DNA from 2 places in the Rhizobium sp. AP16 genome. Region 2 is predicted to be linked to the other one. Evidence: predicted binding sites of a transcription regulator. Region 2 holds the regulator's gene; the other holds the start of a gene.
What was found. Region 2 encodes PhoB, which activates phosphate uptake and scavenging genes when phosphate is short. Its sites were predicted from a motif close to TGTCATNNANCTGTCAT; they were not measured.
Positions count from the first base shown of each region.

Region 1: phnF (phosphonate metabolism transcriptional regulator PhnF) is a predicted target of PhoB. The motif match lies at 5,179-5,195, and genes of this name have one in related genera.

Region 1 covers NZ_AJVM01000086.1:34,193-44,265, reverse strand. Annotated here, with positions in the region: gene PMI03_RS29470 (DapH/DapD/GlmU-related protein) at 1-510, opposite strand, end outside; gene phnL (phosphonate C-P lyase system protein PhnL) at 507-1,214, opposite strand; gene phnK (phosphonate C-P lyase system protein PhnK) at 1,227-2,003, opposite strand; gene PMI03_RS29455 (alpha-D-ribose 1-methylphosphonate 5-phosphate C-P-lyase PhnJ) at 2,000-2,896, opposite strand; gene PMI03_RS29450 (carbon-phosphorus lyase complex subunit PhnI) at 2,893-4,002, opposite strand; gene phnH (phosphonate C-P lyase system protein PhnH) at 4,006-4,632, opposite strand; gene phnG (phosphonate C-P lyase system protein PhnG) at 4,632-5,108, opposite strand; gene phnF (phosphonate metabolism transcriptional regulator PhnF) at 5,211-5,945, shown strand; gene PMI03_RS31945 (hypothetical protein) at 5,962-6,132, opposite strand; gene PMI03_RS29430 (2,3-bisphosphoglycerate-dependent phosphoglycerate mutase) at 6,224-6,859, opposite strand; gene dapB (4-hydroxy-tetrahydrodipicolinate reductase) at 6,885-7,709, opposite strand; gene PMI03_RS29420 (ABC transporter ATP-binding protein) at 7,725-9,563, opposite strand; gene PMI03_RS29415 (glucokinase) at 9,704-10,073, opposite strand, start outside.
Region 2 covers NZ_AJVM01000063.1:135,350-145,422, reverse strand. Annotated here, with positions in the region: gene PMI03_RS17190 (aspartate aminotransferase family protein) at 1-840, opposite strand, end outside; gene PMI03_RS17185 (GcrA family cell cycle regulator) at 1,268-1,804, shown strand; gene phoB (phosphate regulon transcriptional regulator PhoB) at 1,892-2,575, opposite strand; gene phoU (phosphate signaling complex protein PhoU) at 2,608-3,321, opposite strand; gene pstB (phosphate ABC transporter ATP-binding protein PstB) at 3,373-4,188, opposite strand; gene pstA (phosphate ABC transporter permease PstA) at 4,203-5,537, opposite strand; gene pstC (phosphate ABC transporter permease subunit PstC) at 5,534-7,015, opposite strand; gene PMI03_RS17155 (substrate-binding domain-containing protein) at 7,100-8,134, opposite strand; gene phoR (phosphate regulon sensor histidine kinase PhoR) at 8,322-9,578, opposite strand; gene ppk2 (polyphosphate kinase 2) at 9,824-10,073, shown strand, end outside.

The DNA of each region.
Region 1 (10,073 bases), on a different contig from region 2:
CCGCGCGCCGACCTCGGTGGTGAAACGCTCGCGGATGAGCTTGGCCGGTACGCCACCGACGATCGTATAGGGGGCGACATCCTTGGAAACGACGGCACCGGCGCCGATGACGGCACCATTGCCGACCGCAACACCAGGCAGGATGGTGGCGCCGTGGCCGATCCAGACGTCATGACCGATCACGACGCGGTTCTCGCGCCGCCAGGTGAAGAAATCCGTCTCCATATCGGCATCCGGCCAATAATCGGCGGCGCGATAGGTGAAGTGATGCAGCGTCGCCCGCCATGTCGGATGGTTGGTGGCGTTGATGCGGACGCTGGCGGCGATGTTGACGAACTTGCCGATCGTCGCGCACCAGACGGCGCCGTCCTGCATGATGTAAGAATAATCGCCGATCTCGACTTCGTCGATACGGCAACGCTCCGAGACCTCGGTGTAGCGGCCGAACGTCGAGTTCTTGACCGTTGCTGTCGGGCTGATGAAGGGCGATTCGCCCAGTTGGCGGCTCATGCGGCGGACTTTCTGGGTGAGAAGCGGGAGACGTCGAGAATCCGGCTACCGACCGCTTCGCGCACTTCCTCGTCGTGGAAGATGCCGAGCAGGGCGACGCCGGCCTTTTTCTTCTCCTCGATCATCGAGACCACGACGGCGCGGTTCCGGGCATCGAGGGAGGCCGTCGGCTCGTCGAGCAGCAGGATGGCGTGGTCGGTGATGAAGCCGCGGGCGATATTGACGCGCTGCTGCTCGCCACCGGAGAAGGTGGCGGGCGGCAACTGCCAGAGCTCTTGCGGCAGGTTGAGCTGGGCGAGCAGGGCGCCGGCCCTTTGCCGGGCATCCGCCAGTACCACGCCGCGCGCCAGAAGCGGCTCGGCGACGACATCGATGGCGGCCACGCGCGGCACGGTGCGCAGGAACTGGCTGACATAGCCCATGGTATGGCGGCGAACCTCGAGCACGGTGCGCGGATCGGCGGTGGCGAGATCGGTGATCCTGTCCTTGTGCGCCACCAGGATCTGACCGGCGTCGACGGCATAGTTGCCGTAGATCATCTTCAAGAGCGAGCTCTTGCCGATGCCGGAGGGGCCACCGAGCACGACGCATTCGCCGGCTGCGACCGAGAAGGAGACATCGGCGACGACAGGCAGGCGAATGCCGTCGCGCAGATGCATGGTGAAGCTCTTGAAGACTTCGGAAACGACGAGGGGGGTTGCCATGATCTTATTTCCTCAGACCTGCAGGATCGAAGAGACGAGCAGCTGCGTGTAGGGTTCGCGCGGATCGTCGAGCACGCGGTCGGTCAGACCATGTTCGATGACGTATCCGTCCTTCATCACCATCATGCGGTGCGACAGCAGGCGGGCGACGGCGAGGTCGTGGGTGACGATGATCGCCGACAGGCCGAGATCGTTGACGAGGCCACGCACGAGGTCGAGCAGGCGTGCCTGCACCGAGACGTCGAGGCCGCCGGTCGGCTCGTCCATGAATACCAGGCGCGGGCCGGTCACCAGATTGCGGGCGATCTGCAGGCGCTGGCGCATGCCGCCGGAAAAGGCGCGCGGCTGGTCGTCGATGCGGTCGGCATCGATTTCGACGCGTTCCAGCCAGTCGACCGCCGTGGCGCGGATATTGCCGTAGTGACGGTTGCCGATCGCCATCAGCCGCTCGCCGACATTGGCGCCGGCCGAGACCGTCATGCGCAACCCGTCGGCGGGGTTCTGGTGGACGAAGCCCCAGTCGGTACGCATCAGAAAGCGACGCTCCGCCTCGTTCATGCGGAAGAGGTCGCGATAGGTCTCGTCGCGCATGTGGTATTCGACGCTGCCGGTGGTCGGCAGCAGCCGCGTCGAGATGCAGTTGAGCAAGGTGGTCTTGCCCGAGCCGCTCTCGCCGACGATGGCCAGGACTTCGCCGGGCCAGAGATCGAAGGAGACGTCACGGCATCCGATGCGACTGCCGTAGAATTTCGAGATGTCCTTGACCTTGAGGAGTGGTGTGTCGCTCATTCGGCGGCCTCCTGATTGGGTGCCGGCCCATTTGGCGCCAGCATCGGGCCGACATGGCCGTGGGCGCGGCGGTCTTCACAGAAATCGGTGTCGGAGCAGACGAACATCCGTCCGCCTTTGTCGTCGAGGATCACTTCGTCGAGATAGACCTGCTCGGCCCCGCAGAGCGCACAGGGCTTCTCGAAGCGCTGTACTTCGAAGGGGTGATCCTCGAAATCGAGGCTGACCACGTCGGTATAGGGCGGCACCGCATAGATGCGCTTCTCGCGGCCGGCGCCGAAGAGCTGCAGCGCATCCGACAGGTGCATTTTCGGATTGTCGAATTTCGGCGTCGGAGATGGGTCCATCACGTAGCGGCCGGCGACCTTGACCGGGTAGGCATATGTCGTGGCGATGCGGCCGTTGCGGGCGATGTCCTCGTAGAGCTTCACATGCATGAGGCCGTATTCCTCGAGTGCATGCATCTTGCGGGTCTCGGTCTCGCGCGGTTCCAGGAAGCGTAAGGGTTCCGGGATCGGCACCTGGTAGACCAGCACCTGGTTGGGGCCGAGCTTGGCTTCCGGGATGCGGTGGCGCGTCTGGATGATCGTCGCCTCTTCCGTGCGGGTGGTGACCGCGACATTGGCGACCTTCTGGAAGAAGGCGCGGATGGAGACGGCGTTGGTGGTGTCGTCGGCGCCCTGGTCGATGACTTTCAGGACGTCGTCCGGCCCGATGATCGCCGCGGTGAGCTGCACGCCGCCGGTGCCCCAGCCATAGGGCATCGGCATTTCGCGCGAGGCGAAGGGCACCTGATAGCCGGGAATGGCGATCGCCTTCAGGATGGCGCGGCGGATCATCCGCTTGGTCTGTTCGTCGAGATAGGCGAAGTTGTAGGTGGCGAGATCGGTCATTCGGCTGCCTCCGTCAGGGGATCCTTGCCGCCGTCGCGGGCGGCCTCGAAGTCGCGGCGCATGCGGCGCACCAGGTCGAGTTCGGCCTGGAAGTCGACATAGTGTGGCAGCTTCAGATGTTCGACGAAGCCGGTTGCCTGCACGTTGTCGGAATGGGAGATGACGAACTCCTCGTCCTGGGCGGGGGCGACGATATCCTCGCCGAGCTCGTCGGCGCGTAGCGCCCGGTCGACCAGCGACATGGCCATGGCCTTGCGCTCACTCTGGCCGAAGACAAGGCCGTAGCCGCGGGTAAACTGCGGCGGCGCCTTGGCCGAGCCCTTGAACTGGTTGACCATCTGGCACTCGGTCACCTGGATGCTGCCCAGTGAGACGGCGAAACCGAGTTCCGGCACGTCGAGTTCGACCTCGACTTCTCCGATGCGGATTTCACCGGTGAAGGGATGGTTGCGGCCATAGCCGCGCTGGGTGGAATAGCCAAGCGCCAGAAGAAAACCCTCGTCGCCCCGGGCGAGCGCCTGCAGGCGCAGGTCGCGGGTCATCGGGAATTCCATCGGCTCGCGCGTCAGGTCGCCGGTTTCGTGATCGATCGGCATCTCGCCATCGCCCTCGATCAGCCCTTCTTCGGCCAGGATTTCGGAGACTCGCATGACGCGACCCTCTTCCGCCGACCGCTGCATCGGCTCGTCCACCGGCTCGTCGGTGAGCAGGCTCGGGTCGAGCAGGCGGTGGGTATAATCGAAGGTAGGGCCGAGAAGCTGGCCGCCCGGCAGGTCCTTGTAGGTAGCGGAGATGCGGCGTTCGATCTTCATCGCCGCCGTATCCAGCGGCTGGGAATAGCCGAAGCGCGGCAGCGTCGTGCGGTAGGCGCGCAGTAGGAAGATCGCCTCGATCATATCGCCGCGCGACTGGCGCACGGCAAGTGCTGCGAGCGTCCGGTCATAAAGCGAGGCTTCGGCCATGACGCGGTCGACGGCAAGCGCAAGCTGCGCGACGATCTGGTCGATGCCGAGCGCCGGCAGCGAGCGGTCGCCGCGGCGACGATCGGCGAGCAGCCGGTGAGCATTGGCGATGGCGGCTTCGCCGCCTTTTACGGCAACATACATGCGTCAGATCTCCGTCGCGATGATCTTGGTGGTGCGCGGCAGGCAGAGGAATTGCCGTCCGGCCGTCAGAACGAGGTCGACACCGCGCGGGAAGAGCGCGCGATTGTCGTTCCAGAAGCGCAGGAACGTGTCCGGCAGGCCGATGGGCGCAATCATGTTGATGTCGGCAATCCCAGGGCCGGAGAGCGCCAGTTCCTTGCCGCCTTCGAGGCTCGCGATTTCCAGCGCGATCGTCGTCGAGCGGTCGGGATATTCCTGGGTGCCGACATCGAACTGGTTGAGCGAAGCGAGCAGCACGCCGGCTTCGACGAAGGCAAAGCGGGCCTCGAGCTTTTCGGACGTCACCGGCGCGCCGGTGTGGAAGCCGAGCCATTCCGGCATGGTCGAGCGCGCAAGGCCGCCCGACATCCAGACCGATGTGTCATGGTCGCAAAGGGTGAGCGCAATGGCGCCGGCGGCGATGCCGAGGGGTGCGGGCGGTGCGATGTCGGAGACGACCGTTTGCAGGGTTCCCGGCCGCGCCATCGCGTCCATCATCATCTTGAAGACGCTCTGCGCGTCGAAGACCGGGTTGGTAAAGCCGCCGGTCAGGGCATCGTTGTCAGGGGTGATGGTGTTGGAAAGGGTCATCAGTCTTCTCCGCGGACCATGGTGAAGAAATCGACGCGGGTAGCGGCCGTCTCTTCGGCTCTTTGCCGATCCCGTCCGGCGATCCGCTCGGTGATCGGCAGCAGGATCGCCTTCTCGACGAAATCCTTGGTGGCCGGCTGATGCCAGAGCGCGTCGAAGATCGCCGCCAGCCGTACCTTCTCGCGGTCGGTGCCGAGCGCATGCGCGTGGCCGACCGTGCCGGAGGCGAGTCTGATGGTAGCGCGGGTTACCGTGACCTCGCCGAGATTGAAAGGTGCGCCGCCGCCGCCGATGCGCCCGCGCACCATGACGAGACCGGTTTCTGGCCCACGCACGGGCTGGATAGCCGGCTTGTCGGACAGTGCTTCCCAGGCCGCATCGAGCTCGTCGCGCTCGGCCCGGGCCAGAAGGTCCGCCGTGCGCTTGCGTTCCCGGCGCTCCTGCGCAGCTACCTCTTGCCTCTGTGCTGAATTCATCGCGTCTTCCTCAAAATGTCTATTGATATAGACAACCATACAAGGTATGTTTTATATCTATTGGGGCGACGTGACAAGCGTATGACAGGACAAGCGGGAAATATGGCGGGGCAGAAGGTACAGAGACAGACGGGCGTGGCGCTCTGGCGGCAGATTGCCGACCGGATTCGCGCGTCGATCAATCAGGGCGATTTCGACGAGACCGGCATGGTGCCGCCGGAAACGGCGCTGGCGCTGCAGTTCGGCGTCAACCGGCATACGGTGCGAAGCGCGCTGGCCGCTTTGGGGCAGGAAGGCATCGTTCGCGCCGTGCAGGGGCGGGGCACCCTGATCGAGCGCAAGGAACGCCTGAATTTCCCGATCTCGAAACGGACACGATTTTCTCAAGGGATCGGCGATCAGGCGCGCGAAGCGCGCAGCGTGCTGGTGGCGGCCAGCCGTGAAATTGCCAGTGCCGAGGTGGCCCGCTGGCTGAAGCTGACACCTGGCGCAGCCGTCGTCCGGCTGGAAACGATCGGCCGGGCCGACCATCGCCCGGTGTCACGCGCTACGAGCTGGTTTCCCGCCGACCGCTTTGCCGATATCGCTGAGATCTATGGAACCACCGGCTCGATCACCAAGGCTTTCCGCGAACTCGGCGTCGCCGATTATGTTCGTGTCGTCACGGAAATCACCGCCACCCATGCGGAGGAAGGTGACCTCACCGACCTCGAACTCTCCCCCGGTGCCATCGTCATGAATACCAGGGCATTGAACGCCGATCTCGACGGCGTGCCGGTGCAATATTCGATCTCACGCTTTGCCGCGGATCGGGTGCGGTTCACGATCGAGAATTGAAGCTGTAATCTGAATTTTAAGAAAGCTGTCTATCCAGCTTGCTGCGGGTTTCTTCCCGTAGAGCAGCGAATTCGGCTTCTACTTCGCCAGCGGGAATAAGATTACCTGCATTGGCAGAATTCTGTCCCGCCAGTATCTGCTGCCGAAACCAAGCGCTATAACTAATCACGTCTTTTTCGTGTTTCATTCTCGTTCCATCGTCAGCTCATATGCTACGCCGCATGCGTAGCGTAGCATATGAGAGCATCAAGAATAGTCAGCCGTGGTAGCGCAGCCGCTCAATGCGCGCCGGACATGTCGCCGAGCACTTCCTTGGAAGCGACGGTGGAGTCGGCGTTGAGCTTGTAGACCATCGGCACGCCGGTCGCGAGGTTAAGCGCCAGGATCTGTTCCTTGGTCAGGCGGTCGAGCACCATGACCAGTGAGCGCAGCGAATTGCCGTGGGCGGCGACGAGCACTTTCTGGCCGGCGAGCACGCGCGGCAGGATTTCGGTGAGGTAATAAGGCCAGACGCGGGCGCCGGTGTCGCGCAGGCTTTCGCCGCCGGGCGGGGGCACGTCGTAGGAGCGGCGCCAGATATGTACCTGTTCCTCGCCCCACTTGGCGCGGGCGTCGTCCTTGTTGAGGCCGGAGAGATCGCCATAGTCGCGCTCGTTCAGCGCCTGATCCTTGATCGTTTCCAGGCCGGGCTGACCGACTTCATCGAGGATGATCTTCAGCGTGTGCTGGGCGCGGGTGAGCACCGAGGTGAAGGCGATGTCGTATTTGATGCCGTAATCGGCCAGCGCCTTGCCGCCGGTCTTGGCTTCTTCAACGCCCAGCGCTGTCAGGTCGGGATCCTTCCAGCCGGTAAAGAGATTCTTCAAATTCCAGTCGCTCTGGCCGTGGCGAACGAGGACGAGAGTACCGCTCATAATGTCACTCCTTGAAAGGATCGTATCAACGTGTGGAAAGCCCGAGGACATCGAGCATGGAATAAAGGCCGGGCTTCTTGTCGCGCGCCCAGAGAGCCGCTTGAAGCGCGCCGCGGGCAAACAATGACCGGTCGCCCGCACTATGGGACAACGTCAGCCGCTCGCCTTCGCCGGCAAAAATAACTGAGTGATCGCCGATGACGGCACCGCCGCGCAGCGTGGCAAAGCCGATCGAACCCGCCGGACGCGGGCCGGTATAGCCGTCGCGTACGCGCACGGAATGATCGCCGAGATCGATGCCACGCCCCTTGGCAGCGGCTTCACCCAGCAGCAGGGCGGTGCCCGATGGCGCGTCGACCTTGTGCTTATGGTGCATTTCCAAGACTTCGATGTCCCAATCGGCCGGCGGAAGCGCCCGCGCGGCCTGCTCGACAAGGACGCTCAAAAGGTTGATGCCGAGGCCCATATTGCCCGACTTGACGATGCGGGCGTGTCGGGCGGCAGCCTTGAACCTGGTCTCGTCTTCGGCAGAGCAGCCGGTGGTGCCGATGACGTGGACAATGCGCGCCTGGGCGGCGAGGTCGGCGAAGGTGACGCTGGTTGCCGGCGTGGTGAAGTCGATAACGCCGTCGGCATGCAGGAAGGCGGAAAGCGGATCGTCGGTGACGGGAATGCCGATCTGCCCCAGCCCGGCGATCTCGCCGGCATCCTTGCCGATGAAAGCCGAACCGGGGCGCGCGACGGCGGCGTGTAGGGTCAGGCCTTCGGTGGCGTGGATGAGGCGGATCAGAGCCTGACCCATGCGGCCTGCCGCGCCCACCACCACCAGCTTCATCGCATCGTCGCTCATGTCGTCTCTATCGTCTTATTTGCGGGAATTGCCGGAAACGGCCGGCCGCTGAAGGCTGTTGAGGCGAGCGTAAAGGCCATTGTCGGCCTCCGCAAGCGTCTCGTGGTTGCCCTCTTCGACGACGCGCCCATTCTGCATGACAATGATCTTCTCGGCCCGGACCACCGTCGACAGGCGATGGGCGATGACGACGACCGTGCGGCCGCTCATGGCTTCGTCCAATGCCTTCTGCACGGCCGCTTCCGACTCGGTATCGAGCGCCGATGTGGCTTCATCCAAAAGGAGGATCGGCGCATTGCGCACCAGCGCGCGGGCAATCGACAGGCGCTGCCGCTGGCCGCCGGAAAGCGTCACGCCGTTTTCACCGACCGGGGTGTCGTAGCCCTGCGGTTGCGCCAGTATGAAGTCATGGGCGTAAGCGTGCCGGGCTGCTTCCTCGATGTCGGCATCGGTCGCTTCCAGACGGCCATACCGGATATTGTCGCGGATCGTGCCTTCGAAAAGGTAGGGCTGCTGCGACACATAGGCGAGATGCTCGCGCAGCGACTGCTTGGTGACGTGGCTGATGTCCTGCCCGTCGATCAGGATGCTGCCGGCCTTCGGGTCGTAGAAGCGCGGAATGAGGTTGATGACGGTGGATTTACCGGCGCCGGAGGGGCCGACGAGCGCCGTCGTTTGTCCACCTTCGGCAGTGAAGCTCACGCCCGATAGAACGGTGTCGTCGCCATAGGCAAACTGTACGTCGCGAAATTCGATACGGGCATCGGTGACGACCAGCGGCTTGGCGTCCGGCAGATCGCGCTGGCGCGGTTCCATGTCGAGCAGTTCGTAGATCATCCGTGCGTTGACGACCGCGCGTTCAAGCTGCGTCTGCAATTTGGCAAGGCGGCGGGCCGGATCATAAGCCAAAAGTAGCGACACGATGAAGGAAAACACGGCGCCTGGCGGCACATTTTCATAAATCGAACGGTAGGCGGCATAGGCAAAGACACCGGCGACGGCAAAGCCGGCAACAGTTTCGATCAACGGGCCGTTACGCTCGGAAATGCGAACAATACGGTTTTGTCGATTCTCTGCTGCCGTAATCAGCTTGTTGATCTTGCGGTCGAGTTCGGGCTCCATCGTGAAGGCCTTGACGATGGAAATGCCTTGAATGGTTTCCTGCATCGCGCCAAGCACGCGGCTGTTGAGAACGACCGCCTCGCGCGTGACGGCGCGCAGGCGCTTGGAGATGTGGCGCAAGGCCAGAAACACAGGTGGGGCAATGACGAAAAAGATAAGGCTGAGCAATGGGTCCTGATAGACCATGTTGCCGAGCAGAAAGACGAATGACAGAAAGTCGCGCGCCGTAGACGTGATGACGAGGTTCATCACATCGCGGATGCCGGAAACGTTCTGGCTGACCCGCGCGGCAATCTGAGCAGAGCGAGCTTCACTGAAAAAACCGACTGACAGCGTCATCAAATGCGCATAGAGGCGCCGTTGATAGCGAGCAATGATGTCATTGCCGATCTTGGACAGAATGACCGATTGAAAATAGCCGGCAAAACCACGCGCTATAAAAGCCGCAAATATAGCAAGACAAATCAGCCACATAACTTCGGCGCGGCGCTCGTAGAAAGCTCCGTTGACGATCGGCCTCATAACAAAGGCCATCATCGCCGTGGATGCTGCGACGACGACGAGGCAGAAGATTGCGATCGAATAGCCCCAGATATGATCGCGGCCGTTTTCAGCTATAACGCGCTTCAGGACAACGGTAATGGCTTCGCTGTCGATATCGGTCTTTTTCGTGTTGGGCGATTTCAAAAATCGGCTTCCTGTCTCAAACCAAGCGAGCCGCACATGGCACATGCTTTCGCGGCTCTATAAAGAGTTAGGACGGCTTTGGCTAGAGATGGCCTGCCGCACTGGTTAAGGGGCAAGCCATGGAGCCAAGATCATTATAAGGGAAGGAAGCCCCTTCAAAAAGGCTGCCTGCGGCCCTGATCGGATCAACGCCGCCAGCGCCGTCCGTCCGTTGCCAGGCCGAAACTGGCCGGTGCGCGGGCATAGGCCGTGAGTCCTGAGAGTGCCGCCAGCGGATGGGTGACCACATGCGTCGGGATCGATTTCAAGAGCGCGGTATGCGGCGCCTTGTCTTCGAAGGCGGCGCGGAATTCCGGCGTCTGCAGCGCCGGCAGGATCTTTTGCGAGATGCCGCCGGTGATATAGACGCCACCCCGCGCCATGAAGACCAGCGCGATATCGCCGGCGACGCGACCGAGATAGGTGACGAACAGCGTCAGGGTCTCTTCGGCCTGAATGTTGGTTTCAGCGAGCGCATGCGCCGTGATATCGGCCGGTTCCTTGAGGCTGGGATCG
Region 2 (10,073 bases):
GAGCGGATTGCCGCCATAGGTCGAGCCATGCGTACCGGCCTTCATGCCCGAAGCGGCTTCCGCCGTCGCAAGGCACGCGCCAAGCGGGAAGCCGCCGCCGATACCCTTGGCCACGGCCATGATGTCGGGCGTGACGCCGGACCATTCATGAGCAAAGAGCTTGCCGGTACGGCCGACGCCGCACTGGACCTCGTCAAGGATCAGAAGAAGGCCGTGCTCGTCGCAGATCTGGCGCAGGCCGCGCAGGAACTCGTTGGTCGCAGGCCGAATGCCGCCCTCGCCCTGCACGGGCTCGATGAGAATCCCGGCCGTCGCATCGGTAACGGCGGCGCGCACGGCATCGAGATCGCCGAAGGGTACCTGGTCGAAGCCCGGCGCCTTGGGGCCGAAACCTTCGAGATACTTTTCCTGGCCGCCGGCGGCGATCGTCGCGATCGTGCGGCCGTGGAAGGCGCCTTCAAAGGTGATGATATGGAACTTCTCGGGATGGCCCTTGGAGAACTGGTAGCGCCGCGCCGTCTTGATCGCACATTCCAGCGCCTCAGCGCCGGAATTGGTGAAGAACACCTTGTCGGCAAAGGTGGCTTCCGTCAGGCGCTTCGACAGCTTCTCCTGGCCCGGCACCTCATAAAGGTTCGACAGGTGCCAGACCTTGTCGGCCTGCGCCTTCAGTTCCGCGACCAGATGGGGATGTGCATGGCCAAGCGAATTCACTGCAACACCGGCGGCGAAATCGAGATAGCGCTCGCCTGTCTCCGTGAACAGCCATACGCCCTCTCCTCGCTCAAACCGCAGCGGGGCACGCATATAGGTGTCGTAAAGCGGCGCGGTTTCAGCCATGGCCCGTATCTCCTCGATCACAACCTTTAGGGCCAATCGTTTCCTTCAAGTGAAACGGGCCCGGAAAAATCAAAAATGCCGCCTTGCGGCGGCTGAGGCACTATTGATGTTTTGCACCGCAATGTCAACAAAACAGGCGATTTAGCAGGCGCGGCAGAGCATCTCGCGACGAGAGGTATGTCTTCAGTTGCTAATATTGCAAAAATGCCACGCTTGGACAAGCAAGTTGGGGAAAACCCCGAAATCGATTCCCCAGGAATCATGCGACTCTTGTCACGGAGTCAGCCTCACACTAGGTTAAACCTCAATTACTAGACTGCATGCGGCGGAACTAGTCACCACAATTTTTAAGCGTTTCGCGCCTCGCCCTAATGCGAGGCAATGGTGAAGGATTCTGCCATCGGAAACGCGACAGCGGAGACAGGGCATGAATTGGACAGACGAACGCGTCGAGAAGCTGAAAAAGCTGTGGTCCGAGGGTTTGAGCGCGAGCCAGATCGCGGCGCAGCTCGGTGGTGTCAGTCGTAATGCCGTCATCGGCAAGGTGCATCGCTTGAGCCTGCCGGGCCGAGCGAAGGCCGGCGGCACGGCGACGGCCGCCCGAGCACAGAAGCGCAACACTTCGGCGCCGCGCGCACCGAACTACGCCTCGCGCGTTGCAACCCGCACGGTTACCCGTCAGCAGGGCGCGACGATGCTCAAGGAAGAAGTCGAGATCGATACGGTCAACGAGATCGAATATCGTCCGGCCGCCAATGTGGTCGTTCCGATTTCGCGTCGCCTCGGCCTGACGGAACTCACCGAGCGCACCTGCAAATGGCCGGTCGGCGATCCGCTGAAGGATGACTTCCACTTCTGCGGCAATGACAGCCCGGATGCATCGCCCTATTGCGGCTACCATCAGCGCCTGGCCTACCAGCCGGTGCATGAACGACGCCGGCCGGCGGCTCAACCGCGCGGCTGAGATGCCCCATAGCTGAATGAAAGAAACGGGCCGAAAGGCCCGTTTTCTGTTTCCGCCGCTATGTTGGGTGACTGACCGGTTTCCCGATCAGGCTTCCATGGAATAACCCGCGCCGCGAACGGTGCGGATGACATCCTGCATATTGGAGAAGTTCAGCGCCTTGCGCAGACGTCCGACATGGACGTCGACGGTGCGTTCGTCGACATAGATGTCATGTCCCCAGACACCGTCGAGGAGCTGCGACCGCGAGAAGACGCGGCTCGGCGAAGCCATCAGGAATTCCAGCAGGCGGAATTCCGTCGGTCCCAACCGCACTTCACGGCTCTTGCGGTGAACGCGATGGGTCTCGCGGTCCAGTTCGATGTCGCCACAGCGCAGCACGGTGGAGAGAACCTCCGGACGGGCACGGCGCAGCATCGCCTTGACGCGAGCCATCAGCTCCGGCGTCGAGAACGGCTTGACGACATAATCGTCCGCGCCGGTGGAAAGGCCGCGCACGCGCTCGCTTTCCTCGCCGCGGGCGGTGAGCATGATGATCGGCAGGCGTTCGGTCTCCGGCCGCATGCGCAGCCGGCGGCAGAGTTCGATGCCGGACACGCCGGGGAGCATCCAATCGAGGATCAGAAGATCGGGAATGCGCTCCTGGAGGCGAAGCTCTGCTTCATCGCCTCTCAGAATGGTGTCGACCTCGAAGCCTTCAGCCTCGAGATTATAGCGCAGCAGAACGCTGAGCGCTTCTTCGTCTTCTACAACAGCAACTCTCGGAACCATGCGTCTCTGGTCTCCTTTTCCTGGCGTCTTCGTTATTCCGTCACCGCACCGACGGTGTTGGCGGTATCGTCTTTCGGGCGCTCGCCTTCGGGCTGGCTACCGGTCGCCATGTAATAGATCGTCTCGGCGATGTTGGTGGCATGGTCGCCGATGCGCTCGATATTCTTGGCGCAAAAGAGAAGATGCGTGCAGGTGGTGATGTTGCGCGGATCTTCCATCATGTAGGTCAGCATCTCGCGGAAGAGCGAGGTGTACATCGCGTCGATTTCCTCGTCGCGCTCACGGATCGAGACGGCCTTGTCGGGCGAACGGGTCGTATAGACGTCGAGCACTTCCTTGAGCTGGCTGAGCGCCAGTTCGGAAAGATGCTCGATGCCGCGCGCCAGGCGGCGCGGAACGCCGTGGCCCTGCACGGCGATGACGCGCTTGGCGGTATTCTTGCCAAGGTCGCCAACGCGCTCCAGATCGGCGGCGATGCGAATGGAACCCATGATTTCGCGCAGGTCGGCGGCCATCGGCTGGCGGCGAGCGATGGTGACGATCGCCTTGTCGCCGACTTCGCGTTCGGCGTGGTCGAGAACGACGTCGTCGGAGATGACCTTCTGTGCAAGGGCGGCATCGCCGTGCACCAGTGCACGAACGCTGTCGCTGACCATCTGCTCCGCCAGACCGCCCATTTCAGCAATGCGGCGCGTCAGGAACTTCAGGTCTTCGTCATAGGCAGAGAGAATGTGAGTGGAGACCATTTTTCTATCCTCAGGGTGAAACGTGTGAAGGGAGCCGCGCGCGGGATATCATCAACCAAAACGGCCCATGATGTAATCCTGCGTGCGGAAATCGTCGGGATTGGTGAACATCTTATCGGTATCGTTCTCCTCGACCAAATGGCCGAGATGAAACATTGCGGTGCGTTGGGAAACGCGGGCGGCCTGCTGCATGGAATGCGTCACGATGACGATCGTGAAGTTTTCCCGCAGCTCATGAATCAGTTCCTCGACCTTGGCCGTGGCGATGGGATCGAGCGCCGAGCACGGCTCGTCCATGAGAATGACTTCCGGGCTGACGGCAACGGCGCGGGCGATGCAGAGGCGCTGCTGCTGGCCGCCCGACAGGCTGGTGCCGGCTTCCAGCAGCCGATCCTTCACCTCGCCCCAGAGACCGGCCTTCTGCAGGCTGGTTTCGACAATATGGTCGAGATCGGCCTTGGAGCGATGCAGCCCGTGAATACGCGGGCCATAGGCGACGTTCTCGTAGATCGACTTCGGGAAGGGATTGGGCTTCTGGAACACCATGCCGACGCGGGCACGCAGCTCCACGACATCGATGGCGCTGTCATAGACATCCTGATCGTCGAGCGTGATCTTGCCGGTGACGCGGCAGGTGTCGATCGTATCGTTCATGCGGTTTAGGCAGCGCAGAAAGGTGGACTTGCCACAGCCTGAAGGACCGATCAACGCCGTGACCGTATTGACACGGATGTTCAGGTCCACACCGAACAGGGCGCGCTTGTCACCATAATAGACCGAGACGTCCTGGCCGATCATCTTGTAGGGGATCGTCGTCATCTTCCTGGCCAGTGCCTTCTCGCCTGCGGCTTCCGTCATCATGTTCATTCCGTCTTCTCCCTCTACCAACGCCGCTCGAAGCGACGGCGCAGCAGGATGGCCCCGATGTTCATCGCAACAAGGAAGAAGAGCAGGACGATAATGGCCCCGGAGGTTCGCTCGACAAAGGCACGCTCGGCTTCGCTCGCCCACATGTAAATCTGCACCGGCAGGGCGGTCGCGGGATCGAGTGGCGACGTCGGATAATTGGCGACGAAGGCGACCATGCCGATCAACAGCAGCGGCGCGGTCTCGCCGAGCGCATGCGCCAGCCCGAGGATCGTACCGGTCAGGATGCCCGGCATGGCGAGCGGCAGGACATGGTGGAACACCACCTGCATCCGCGAGGCACCAAGACCAAGCGCAGCGCTTCGGATCGACGGCGGCACCGCCCGCAGCGCCGAGCGCGTGGCGATGATGATCATCGGCAGCGTCATCAGGCTGAGCACCAGCCCGCCGACCAGCGAGGCCGAGCGCGGCAGGCCCATGACATTGATGAAGACGGAGAGGCCAAGCAGGCCGTAGACGATCGACGGCACGGCGGCGAGATTGTTGATGTTGACTTCGATCAGGTCCGTCAGCCGGTTCTTCGGCGCGAATTCCTCGAGATAGATCGAGGCGGCGACGCCGACCGGTAATGCCAGAACCAGCACGGTCAGCATCAGATAAAGCGAACCGATCAGCGCGACGCCGAGGCCTGCGGCTTCCGGACGGCTGGAATTGCCCGACAGGAACAGGCCGCTGTTGAACGCCTTGTGGAGCGCGCCGCTGGCGGCAAGCTGCCTCATCCAGCCGAGCTGTCGGTCGGAGACCTTGCGGTCCGCCTCATTCGCCGTCAGATCGATCTGCCCCTTGTTGGCGGAATCGATATTGGCGCCGGCAAGCAGCGTGATCTTCACCGTTTTCCCGATGATGGAGGGGTCGGCCATGACCTTGTCGCGCAGCATGCTTCGCGCACTGTCCGAGACCATCGCCGTCGCCTCACGCACAAGCGCGCGATCGGCGGGATCGATGCCCAGCGCCTTTACCAGGGCATCGCGGACGAGAAGAGGATAATTGGCCGCGATCAGCACCTTCGGATCGCTGGCACGCTTGCCAGTGGGATCGATTACCTTCTCGGCAAACTCGATCGGCAGGGTGATCGAGGTCTGCACGAAGGCGGTATAGCCATGACGCACCACCGACGAGACCAGAGCGATGAGGAAGACAAGGCCGAAGGTGACGGCGGCGATGCCATAGGCGCGGAACCGGCGCTCGGCGGCGTAACGGCGCTTGATGCCGATATCGCGCCGCGCCGGTGCGCCGGGCGTCAGCCCGCGCGGGATCGGCGGCTTTGCGGAGAATACGAGATCGCTCATTCGTATTGCTCCCTATAGCGACGGACGATGTAGAGCGCGTAGACGTTAAGGCAGAGCGTCAAGCAGAAGAGCGTGATGCCAAGCGCAAAGGCGACCAATGTCTGCGGCGAGGTGAATTCGAGATCGCCGGTCAACTGGTTGACGATCTTCACGGTGACCGTCGTCATCGGCTCGAAGGGATCGAACTGCATGCGGGCGGCGACGCCGGCGGCCAGCACGACGATCATCGTCTCGCCGAGCGCCCGGGAAGCCGTCATCAGCAGCGCACCGACAATGCCCGGAAGGGCTGCCGGCAAGAGGACGCGCTTGACCGTTTCCGATCGCGTCGCGCCAAGGCCGAGCGAGCCGTCGCGCAGCGAGCGCGGCACCGCCATGATGATATCGTCGGAAAGCGAGGAGACGTAGGGGATCAGCATGACGCCCATGACGAAGCCGGCGGTCAGGACGCTCTGCGCCTCGACGAAGCTCGCATAATTGCCCGTCAGCAGGCCGTTGATATCAGCGGAGATGTCACGCAGAAAAGGCCCGACGGTCACAAGCGCGAAGAAGCCGTAGACGATGGTCGGAATGCCGGCCAGCACTTCGAGCATCGGCTTGGCGAGGGAGCGCACGCGGGCCGAGGCATATTCGGCCATGTAGATGGCGGCGAAAAGCCCGACGGGAACCGCGACAAGCATGGCGACAAAGCTGATATAGAGCGTGCCGGCCAGGAGCGGGATAAGGCCAAAGGTGCCAGACGTTTGCGCGCCGGCGCCGGTAAAGCGCGGATCCCAGACGGTGCCGAAGAAGAATTCGGCGGCAGGCACCATGTTGAAGAAACGGGCAGCCTCCGACAGCATCGAGGCCGCAATGCCGAGCGTCGTCAGCACGGCAATCGACGAGGCGACGATCAGGCCACCGAGAACGACCTGCTCCACCCGATTGCGGGCGCGAAAACGTGGCGCGATGGCGCGCAGTCCATGAATGGCGCACAGAACAGAGAGGATGATGGCCGCGGCCGACATGACGACACGGCTCACATGGCGCATGCCGTTATATTTGTTGGCGGCGTCGACCATGTAGCCGGTCGGCCGGACCGCGAGCGGCACGCCCTTCTGCGCCAGCATCAGCTGGAGATCGACCGAGCCGACGGCGACGGCGGCAAGTTCCTGATTGTCGAGCAGGCGCATGCCGTGGGCGATGCTGCGCACCACACCGTAGCTGAGGTTAAGTTCGGCTTCCGGCAAGGTTTTCACTTCCTCGGGAAAGGATTTGACCACGAGGTCGTCGATCACCTGCGGGCTGATCACGAGCCAGGCGCAGATCAGCGCCAGCGCCGGCAAGACCGCCCATATGGCGACATAAGCACCGTGATAACCGAGCCGCGAATGCAGGACCGAGGACCTGCCGCCCGACAGCGCAGCCGCTCTCGTCCGCCCCAGCACGAAGGCGGAGGCGCCGATGATCGACAGGCATGACAGCAGCAGTGACACACTCATTCCCATTCCCTGGCCCATTTCCCGGCCTATTTCCCGACAAACGCCGGCGCGAGTGACCGCGCCGGCGGGCAGTCTCTTATGCGATCACATGATCTTCCCGTCCGCGACGTCCTTGCGGATCTGGTCGCGCTCGGCATCCGGCGCCGGCACCAGGCCATATTCGGCCAAGGGGCTGTCCGGTCCGATCATCTGATCGCTGGTGAAGAAGTCGACATATTCCTTCAGGCCTGGAATGACGCCGAGATGCGCCTTCTTGACGTAGAAGAACAGCGGCCGCGACACTGGATAGGTGCCGTCGGCAATGGTCTGACCCGACGGCACGATGCCACCAACGGTCGCGACCTTCAGCTTGTCGGCATTATTCTGATAGAAATAGAGGCCGAAGACGCCGACGCCATGCTTGTTGGCATTGATGCGGGCGAGCGTCTCAGGATAGTCGCCATCGATATCGACCGCGGCGCCATCCTTGCGCACCGCGATGCATTTTTCAGCCTGCTTGCCGGCATCCGGCACCGCCGCCTTGATGACATCGAGCGCCCCGGAGTCCTTACAGCCGGCGGCGAGCACCTTTTCTTCAAAGACCTCGCGTGTGCCGTGCTTTTCGCCCGGAATATATGCGGCGATCTCGAAATCCGGCAGGGCCGGATTGATCTCGGACCACTTCTTATAGGGATTGGCAACCAGCTTGCCGTTGACGACGACTTCGGCGGCGAGCGCCTTGTAGAGGTCGGTCGGCACGAATCTGATGTCGGGATTGCTCTTATCGTAAGCGAAGACGATACCGTCGTAACCGATCTTGACCTGCTGGATATCGGCGACGCCCGCCGCCTTGCAGGCGTCGACCTCGCTGCCCTTGATCGGGCGCGAGGAATTGGCAATGTCGATGGAGTCGGGACCGACGCCCTTGCAGAACTCCTTCAGGCCGGCGCCGGAACCGCCGGATTCGACGACGGGCGTCTTGTAGTTCGTAAAGGTCTCGCCGAAGGTCTCGGCAACGATCTTGGCATAGGGGAACACCGTGGAAGAACCGGAAATCTGAATCTGATCGCGGGCCATGGCGGCCCCGGCGAAGGCGACCGAAGCAACCAACGCTGCGATAGACAATTTCAACGCATTCATGGTGAATCCTCCCTGACGGACTTTGAAGAGCGCGACGGCGAACGGAACGTCCGCCTGTTTCAGCATCTCTTTTTTAGCTGTCAAAGCACCGCCCTTTTATGTCAGGCGAGTGAAACAATTATGACAGTATAATCCCTTGAAATTTATAGGTTATACTGCGGTCAAAATTGTCGGTTCACAGAGGCTTTCAGAAGCGGACGGTAAAGTCCGTTCCTTTTCCGACTTCGGACTTGACGATCAGCCGCGCACGATGACGGGTCAGAATGTGCTTGACGATGGCAAGCCCGAGACCGGTGCCTTTTTTCGAGCGGCTGTCCTCGACATTGACGCGATAGAAGCGCTCGGTCAGGCGCGGCACATGTTCGGCCGGAATGCCCGGCCCCCTGTCGGAGACGATGACCTCGACGGCCTGGCCCGGCTCGTTCAAGAGCGAGACCTCGACCACCTTGCCTTCCTGACCGTATTTGCAGGCGTTCTCGATCAAGTTTTCGAAGACCTGCACCAGCTCGTCGCGATCGCCCAGCACCTCCACCTTGCCGGGCGGCAGATGCAGGTTGATGGTGACGTCGAGATCGCCGGCGAGCGGCAGCAGCGCATCGCGGACATGGCCGAGCAAGGGCACGAGATCAACCTTCTGGTCCGGCGCGATATGGGATTTCAGCTCCAGCCGCGACAAAGACAGGAGATCGTCGACCAGCCGGCTCATACGCGTCGTCTGGTCGAACATGATGCCGAGGAAGCGCTGCTGCGCCTTCAGATCCGCCTTGGCCGGACCCTGGATGGTCTCGATGAAACCGCGAAGCGAAGCGAGCGGCGTGCGCAGCTCGTGGCTGGCATTGGCGACGAAGTCGGAGCGCATGCGGTCAATATGGCGAAGCTCCGAAATATCGCGGAAGGACAACACGAAGAACGTGCCCGGCTCGATCTCGGTCTCCGGCAGGTCGATCGGGGCGATGCGGACGATATAGACGCGTTCGGACGGCAGCCGCTCGGAATGTTCGATCTGGTTCGGCGCATTGGTAGCGATCGTCTCGCGCACCATGTCGAGCACGCCGGGGGAGCGCAGCTTGGCGGAGATATGGGCGTTGAGCGGAAAGGCGCCGAACGCCTTATCGGCGGCGGAATTCTGCGCCACGACGGAGGCCTCGCGGTCGACGATCAGCACCGGCATGTCGAGCGCGGAAAGACCGGCGGAGACCATGCTCAGCAGGGCATCCGGATCGGTCGGCGCCGGCCCGGCAGGCGATTGCGGCTCAATCTTCTCGATCAGCGGCGCGCGGGTCAACGCCACGATCACGGCAATCATCCAGATCCAAAAGACGACGGCGGTGTTGATGCCCTCGATGAGTGCCAGAATAGCGATCAGCGTCGCCAAAATCAGGATGGCGGCCTCCTGCCGCAGCCGCGCCGCCAGCTTTCTGAGGAATGACCATTCGTCTTGCAAGTGCGCCTGTCCCTTTGCCTGCCATCATGGAAACCAAGACTCTGCGTCTTAGCGGGGATTCATGACAGAAGTTTACGGCTCTATCCACAGAAGCCGGCAGCTTACGATAATAAATGTAGCCGGCGAAGGAGGCCATCGGCAAAAGGCTTGAAAAGGCTGGATAAATGCCCCACCTTGCCCATGAGGTTTTTTGCCGTGCCGGCAAGTACGGCTCAGGCGATGTCAATTGCGGAGGAGCGGAACGCATGGCAGAGGAAGTGGAAAGCCGCGCGGTGGAATTGGACGTCCACGGCAAGATGCGCATCTTCGACGTCGACGACCCCGTCCTGCCAGCCTGGATCGAAGACGAGGCGCTTGGCTCCGACGGCTATCCCTACAAGAAGAAGCTGAAGGACGAAGAGTATCTGGAAGAGCTTGAGAAGCTGCAGATAGAGCTCATCAAGGTGCAATTCTGGCTACAGTCGACCGGCAAGCGGGTGATGGCGCTGTTCGAGG